DNA from 2 places in the Dokdonia sp. Asnod3-C12 genome. Region 2 is predicted to be linked to the other one. Evidence: riboswitches for the same ligand, from Rfam matches in the RefSeq annotation. Region 2 holds a riboswitch; the other holds the start of a gene.
The links. Region 2 has a riboswitch for thiamine pyrophosphate ahead of ACJJVW_RS06170 (TonB-dependent receptor). Riboswitches for the same ligand answer to the same signal wherever they lie in the genome.
Positions count from the first base shown of each region.

Region 1: linked by a shared signal. The riboswitch ahead of thiS (sulfur carrier protein ThiS) and the one ahead of ACJJVW_RS06170 (TonB-dependent receptor) in region 2 are both predicted to bind thiamine pyrophosphate.

Region 1 is NZ_JBEFNY010000003.1:3,290,772-3,294,820, forward strand. It holds gene thiC (phosphomethylpyrimidine synthase ThiC) at 1-1,530, opposite strand, end outside; gene thiS (sulfur carrier protein ThiS) at 1,586-1,789, opposite strand; TPP riboswitch at 1,883-1,977, opposite strand; gene ACJJVW_RS14815 (ATP-binding protein) at 2,127-3,599, opposite strand.
Region 2 is NZ_JBEFNY010000003.1:1,348,334-1,352,382, forward strand. It holds gene ACJJVW_RS06160 (M36 family metallopeptidase) at 1-625, shown strand, start outside; gene ACJJVW_RS06165 (ketopantoate reductase family protein) at 706-1,629, opposite strand; TPP riboswitch at 1,740-1,831, shown strand; gene ACJJVW_RS06170 (TonB-dependent receptor) at 1,990-4,049, shown strand, end outside.

The sequences.
Region 1 (4,049 bases), 1.9 Mb from region 2:
AGCATGGGCAGCTAGTTTGTAAGTAACCACACCAACACGCACGTCTTCTTTATTGGGTAATCCAAGGTGTTCTTTTGGAGTAACGTAGCACAACATCGCACAACCATACCAGCCTATCATGGCAGCACCAATACCTGAGGTAATATGGTCATATCCAGGCGCAATATCTGTGGTAAGCGGCCCTAAAGTGTAAAAAGGAGCCTCATCGCAAAGTTCGATTTGCTTCTCCATATTTTCCTTAATCATGTGCATCGGTACGTGACCAGGACCTTCTATAAAGCACTGCACATCATGCTTACGAGCGATTTTTGTAAGTTCGCCTAGTGTTTCTAGCTCAGCAAATTGTGCCTCATCATTTGCATCTGCGACAGATCCTGGACGTAAACCGTCACCTAAAGAAAAGGCAACATCGTATTGTTTTAAAATCTCACAGATATCTTCAAAATGCGTATACAAAAAGCTCTCTTTATGATGCGCAAGACACCACTTTGCCATGATAGATCCGCCACGAGAGACGATACCCGTCACGCGATTTGCAGTCATAGGTACATAACGCAATAAGACACCGGCGTGTATGGTAAAATAGTCTACGCCTTGCTCTGCTTGCTCAATTAAGGTGTCCTTAAAAATCTCCCACGTAAGATCTTCGGCGACGCCATTTACTTTTTCTAAAGCTTGGTAAATAGGAACCGTTCCCACGGGAACAGGGGAGTTGCGTATGATCCACTCGCGGGTCTCATGTATGTTTTCACCAGTAGATAAATCCATGATATTATCTGCTCCCCAGCGGCATGCCCACACAGCTTTTTCTACTTCTTCCTCAATAGAAGAGGTGACTGCAGAATTCCCAATATTTGCGTTGATTTTTACCAAGAAATTACGTCCCAAAATCATAGGCTCTGCTTCTGGATGGTTGATGTTTGATGGGATTACGGCGCGACCTCTTGCAACTTCTGAGCGTACAAATTCTGGCGTGATTTTATCAGGAATAGATGCGCCAAAATGTTCTCCTTTGTGTTGCTTTCTAATCTCCGTCATTTCATCAATACGCTGATTTTCGCGAATAGCGATATACTCCATTTCTGGAGTGATAATCCCTTGTTTTGCATAATGCAGCTGCGTAACATTCTCACCTTTTTTTGCACGTATAGGCTTCTTTAAAAGCTTAAAACGCATGTGGTCTAGACTCTTATCATTAAGACGCTCATTACAATAGGTAGAGGAGTAGCTGTCCAATTGTTCTACATTATTGCGCTCCAGAATCCACGACTCACGTATGCGCTCTAAACCGCTGTGTATATTGATTTCTTTGTTTGGATCTGTATAAGGTCCAGAAGTATCATACACCGTTACGGGCTCGTTAGGTGTTTTCTTTTTGGTCATAGAATCCACAGTATCACTAAGCGCAATCTCGCGCATAGCCACTTTAATCTGTGGGTGAATCTTACCGTTTACGTAGATTTTTTTTGAATTAGGAAATGGATTTCGGGTAATGCCGCCTTGCTTAGGCGCAGTGTCTCTATTTTTCATCTTTCTGGATTAATTAATGATGTTTTTCTACTCTTGAAGTACCTAGAAGTCGCTATTATCCACCTTGTGTGGCTTTAATAATAAGCACAGCATCGCCGTCATCAGGGATGGTAGAAACCCAATGTGATCTGGTAATAATGCGCTCATTAATAGCCACAGCAATCCCACTAACCGAAATGTCGAGTTGGGTGAGGATCTGGTCTAGTGTGACCTGTGCTGGAAATTGATACGAGGTTTGATTGACCTTTATGTTTATCATGTTTAATACAATTATGAAGCATGTGCTTCGGTTATATAAACGATAAAGGAATGAGAAGGATAGAATTAAAAATAGAGGAAGTGCGTAGTGGTGCAAGAACCTCTAACTTTTCCCTACGTTGGTATTAACCAAATCAGGTTCTAAGGATTTTTCTCAAACTAATTTAATAGCTACTCCTAAAGTTTAGACTTTAAAAGTAGCAATAATTCTGAACTAGACGAGAGAAAATGTAAAAAAAATAAAATGTTAAGTTTTGGTTGGTAGGTTTTTATGGGGATTTGGGATACATCTGCGTAATAATAAGTTACTTGATAAACCCTCATAGATACAGCGTAAATCAGCTATTACTAACCGCAAAACGCATTACAAAATGGGTGCCTTCATTGGGTGTACTCGTACAGAAAAGTTCGCCGCCATTCATTTCAACAAAGTCTTTTGAAATGAGTAGTCCAAAACCCGTTCCTTGTTCTCCCTTAGTGCCTAGAGTGGTCTTTGGTATGCAATCTTTAACAAGATTTTTGTGCCAGCTAGTTGTCATACCCACGCCAAAATCTTGTACGCCTATTTCAATCCCATCTGGGCCTTTCTTGCTTGATAATATGACATTTTGATTCTTTGTACTGAATTTTATGGCGTTTGAAATCAAATTACGTAAGACTACTTTAAACATATTTTCATCAATAAATAAGGTAGGCGTTTCAATTTCAAATAATAGTTTTACATCTTTCTCTTTTGCTGAGCGTTCATATTGCTTAGCTATAGATGTAAAGATTTCTTGAATATCACAATCCTTTTTATTGAGTTTAATTCCCTCTAGCTGGTTATATGACCAATCTAGTAAGGCACTCACCATAGCAATTCTATCATCCAATTCATTTTTAAGACTTTGTGAGATCTCTTTTAGTTCATTATCCTCAATTTGGTTTTCAAGTAGATTAACCAGCAAGGAGATATTATGTAACGGTCCTCTAACGTCATGTGTAAGCAAAGAGAACAGCTTGTTCTTAAGAGAATTGACAGATTCAAGCTCGTGGTTTTTACTTTCTAAATCCTCTTTTGCGATTTGTAAATCTTTCGTCTGCTTGTCTACCTCTAAAGCAAGGATTTTATTAGTTTCTACTTGTGTTCTTATGTTTTCGTCTTCAATAGACTTAAACTTATAGCCAATTAAAATAGAGAAGAGAATGAGTTGTAATGTGATGAGGATTGAAGTGATTAACACAATAAAATGTTTGTCTACAGTGTAAGCATCTTTTAAAAACCATGCGCTTATATAGATGACTGAGGAGAGTAGCATTGGGGAGTATGCATACAAATAGTACTTATTAAACTTTTCTTCATTAAATAAGCGAATCCCAGAGAAAATATTCAATAATACGGATAGCAAAGCAGTAATCGCTGCAGACATTACTAGCGAACTATGCAACCAAGGAATATGGAGAGTTAGAATATTAAGAACAAAAAGAATTGGGATTAAAACTGTGGTATATTTTAAAAAAGTATAACTGCGTGATATTTTAGGATGATTGCCGCGATGAACATTTAAATAATTGGTTGTAAACAATAAGAATCCAAAAGTGGTGGTCATTGCAGAGATAAGTGATCCATTTTTTTGAATAACCTCAGGAAGAAATCCATCTGGAAAAAGTGACCAACTCCAATGCACTGCAAGTCCAAAAAGAATGATACAATAGTGACACAGAATTTTGTGCCTTAAAATTAAATAAGAAACGAAGTGATAAACTCCGAAAACACCAAAGATGGCGGTAAATATGGAAACTATTAAAAAATTAATATCAAAACTATTCATATGGGGCGGTGGTTAGTTAAGAATATAATACAAGTACAATAATTAAGAATGCCTGATTTTCATCTAGATCCCTAATTACGTTTCTAAGGCTCAAAACTTATATAAAATGCAATTACAATTAGGGGTTATAATATCTTAAATATGAAGTAGTTGTCTCTGTAATATAGTAAAAATATCGCTTCCTCTGAAAATTGTCAACTTAAAATTAACAGTAAATAATTCTGAATTACAGAAAATTTAGTTGTTGAATTCTAAAAAATATGCTGATTCTTTATAACGTATATTTCTCTAAACAATACTAAAACTGCTTACATCTAATTACTGAATATGAGTCATAAGCATCTGAAATTAAAGAAGTAACAATTATTAATTATTATATGCAGTTTATCGTAATAATGTCTTTTTCTGTAATTTTTAAAATATTCTTCGCTATCTTTTAATGCCCCAAAG
Region 2 (4,049 bases):
CGGATTTGAAAACAGAAAACTAGAAGTAATTATTTACGACGATTCTGGTGCTGAAATCGAAGTTGTTTATGAAGATATCATCCCAGCAGATGGGGAGTCTTTTAGGAATGAAACCATTTCTCTTGATTTAACTAACACACTACTACCTTATCGCAGTGAACAAATTACACTTGAGTTTAGCGCTTTTATTCCTGAAGAATTTTTAGGACCTGCTAAAGCAATGATAGATAACGTTTCACTTTTAGCAAATGCAACTACCAGTATTGTTGATGTACAAATTACAGTGACAGATGTTTCAGGTAATAGCTCGGTATGTACAGTACAGGTTAATGTTTCAGACCCTAATAATGTTTGTGCATTAAGCACAGATGAATTTTTTAATAATGACATTAAAATTTTCCCAAATCCAGCGTCATCAAATTTTAAAGTCACTTGGAATAGTACATATAAGCCAGAAAAAATTAAGATTTACGACCTCCTTGGCAAACATATTCTAACGAAAAGAATACAAGAAAATCAACTAGATACGAGCTTCAATATTAGTGAGCTTAAAACTGGTATTTACTTGGTTCAATTGATTCATCAATCAAACCAGATTATCACAAAAAGGTTAATAGTAGAATAGGTTAGAATACTACTATTATTTTTTAAATAAAATACGCCTGTAGCTATTGCTTCAGGCGTATTTTGCTTAATCTTATATCTTTAATTTCTATGATCCCTTTCCATAGGCAATAACAACTGATAAATCATCTCGTTTACTGGCGTAGGCACTCCAAGTCGTTTACCTTCCTTCATGATATAACCATTAAAGTTTTCTAGTTCGCTAGGTTTTCCAGCCATGATATCGCGTTGTGTTGAAGCTGTAGTCTCATGCGCTTGCTTGCTAATGGCTTCAAAGATGTTTTCAATGGTTTTCTCTGGGAGTATAATCCCTTTTGCTTTTGCAACCTCAAATACTTCTTGCGCGGTCTTGCGCATCAGTTCTTTTATATACGGCTGCTCTCTCATCACGCCTATAGGTACTCTTGTTAGTCCGCCTATGGCGCTTATAGTTGTTATAAAAAGGAACTTTTGCCAGATGGCTACTTGAATATTATCTGGAACAGCCGCATTAATTCCTGCATTTGTAAATACAGACACTATTTTTTCTAAACGTTCTGTCTTGATATTATCCTGCTCTCCAAAAAGTATTGCAGGCGCTATATCTGGATTAGAGATCACTCCTGGCGCTTCAATAAAACTAATCATACGGCAAAGTCCTGCCAGTACTTGTGACTTAGGAACCACCGAATTAAGGACCTCTACGTTACTTGCTCCGTTTTGTAAAGGCAGGTATAATGTGTTTTCATCACAATATTGCAATATATCTTTTACAGCACTCTCTATTTGATATGACTTCACTCCAAAGATGACTAAATCTGGTGTTTCAATCTTACTAAGATCATCTGTTGCTAGATACGGAGTCGCTTTAAAATCTCCTGTTATACTTTTTACCTCAATACCGTTTTCTTGTATGGCCCTAAGGTGTTCTCCTCTGGCAATCATGGTCACTTTATTTCCAGCAAGCGCGAGTTTCCCTCCAAAGAATCCCCCCACGCCACCGGCTCCGTAAATCAAAATATGCATCGTTTTATTGTTTTCTTAGGACTAGAGAATTCTAGTCAGTTTAAAAGTACAGTAAGCGGATTTATTTTTTCTTTATAATATCTTAATTAAAAACTCTAGTATATCTTTGCAAAATCTCAAAGGGGTGCTTTTTACGAAGCTGAGATTATACCCATTGAACCTAGAACAGGTAATGCTGTTTAGGAATGAGGAACATGTCTTTCTAGATAACGCTATACAAATTAGCTTTTCTAGTGTTACCATATTTCTCTTGAGAAGCACCACGGTGCACCCTCTTCAATATGTGCTTATCGCACAGGTATGTAAATGCTAACTTATTAGAATATTTGCCCTTTGTATTCGTAACTAAACCATATACGGATGAAAAAGGTCCTATTGAGTATGATTGCGCTTGCAGGAATTACAGCTAGTGCACAAGAGAAAACAGTGGTAGACACTACAAAAGTAGAGTCACTTGATGAAGTTTTAGTTCGTTCTGTACGAGTAAAAGCCGACTCACCTATTACGCACTCAAATCTTAATGCAGAAGATCTTGAAAAGCGTAATCTAGGACAAGATCTTGCTACGCAACTTAACTTTTTACCAGGCGTAGTGACTACCTCAGACGCTGGTGCTGGCATAGGTTACACTGGTTTCCGAGTACGTGGTACAGGTAACCAAGGGATTAACGTTACTATAAATGGAATTCCCTATAATGACTCAGAAAGTCTTACTACCTTTTTTGTAAATCTTCAAGATTTTACATCGTCCGTAGAAAGTTTACAACTACAGCGTGGAGTAGGTTCTTCTACGAATGGACCTGGAGCTTTTGGAGCAAGTCTTAATATTCTTACAGATGCAATTTCTAATGAAGCATATGGTGAGATTTCTAACTCTTTTGGGTCTTTTGGGACACGCCGTCATAATGTTAAGTTTAGTACAGGCTTGCTCAACGATCACATAGAGATATCTGGTCGTTTATCACAGATCAAATCTGACGGTTACATCGACCGTGCGTCATCTGATCTTAAATCTTACTTTTTGCAAGCAGCATACAAGGATGATAATACGCTTATCAAGCTTATCAACTTTGCAGGGTCTGAAGTTACATACCAATCTTGGTACGGATTTGAAGAAACAAGCCTAGCAACCATAGGTGCAAACACAAATATAGATGAAAATCGCACTTTTAATATTGCGGGTGTACAGCTAGATGATGAGGGAAATATCACTGGTTTCCACAATAATCAAGTGGATGATTACAAACAAGATCACTACCAACTACACTGGAATCAGAAATATGATAACAACTGGAGCTCTACCGCTAGTTTCAACTACACGTATGGTCGTGGATTTTTTGAAGAATATGTAGATGATTTTTATGAGCAGAATTACAACTTCGGCAGTGAGAGCACACTCGCTTTTTACGGGATCACTCCAGTTACCATAGGTGGAGAAACGATTGAAACTTCTGACATTATACGTCGTCGCTGGTTAGATAACGACTTTTATGTGGCAAGTGCAACGGCAAATTACAAGGACAACATGGTTGACTTTGTAGGTGGTGCTTTGGGTAGCATTTATAGAGGAGACCATTTTGGCGAAGTGATATGGGCACGATTTGCTGGTGATTCTGAGCTAGGAGATAATTACTATTTTGGAACGGGAAGTAAGAATGAGTTTTCTGCTTTCGCGAAAGCGAACTTTAAATTAAATGATCAATGGCAATTTTATGCAGACATTCAAGGTCGATTTATCACTTATAAAACTGACGGAATCAATTCTGACCTTGATGAATTTTTGGTAGATGAAAACTATGAGTTCTTTAATCCAAAATTAGGTTTGAGCTATAAGATTAATGCAGAAAATCAGTTATATGCCTCTTATGCGCGTGCAAACCGTGAGCCCAACCGTGGAGATTTTGAAGACGGCAATCCACGCGCAGAAAAACTAGACGACTTTGAGCTAGGATGGAGATTAAATACAGAGACCGTCACCTTAAATGTGAATGGTTATTTTATGGATTATGACGGGCAGTTAGTCCCTACTGGTGAACTTGATAATGTAGGAGCGCCTATCCGAATTAATAGTAATAGCTATAGAGCAGGTATAGAAATAGATGCTGCGATAAAGCTAAGTTCTAAGTTTACTTTACAACCTAATATTGCATTAAGCACAAATAAGAATAGAGATTTTCTTTTTAATCTAGATGGTGCGATTACAAACCTAGGTAATACAAATATTTCATACTCGCCTAATCTCGTAGCTAGTAATATGCTTACCTATAAGCCTAATGCAGATTTTAGTATAGGTTTCTTATCGAAATTTGTAGGAGAGCAATATATGGGTAATATAGATAGCGAACTTTCTAAACTTGATTCTTATTTCTTAAATGATTTGAGTATTCAATACGAGATTAAGGAGGTTCCAGTATTTAAGTC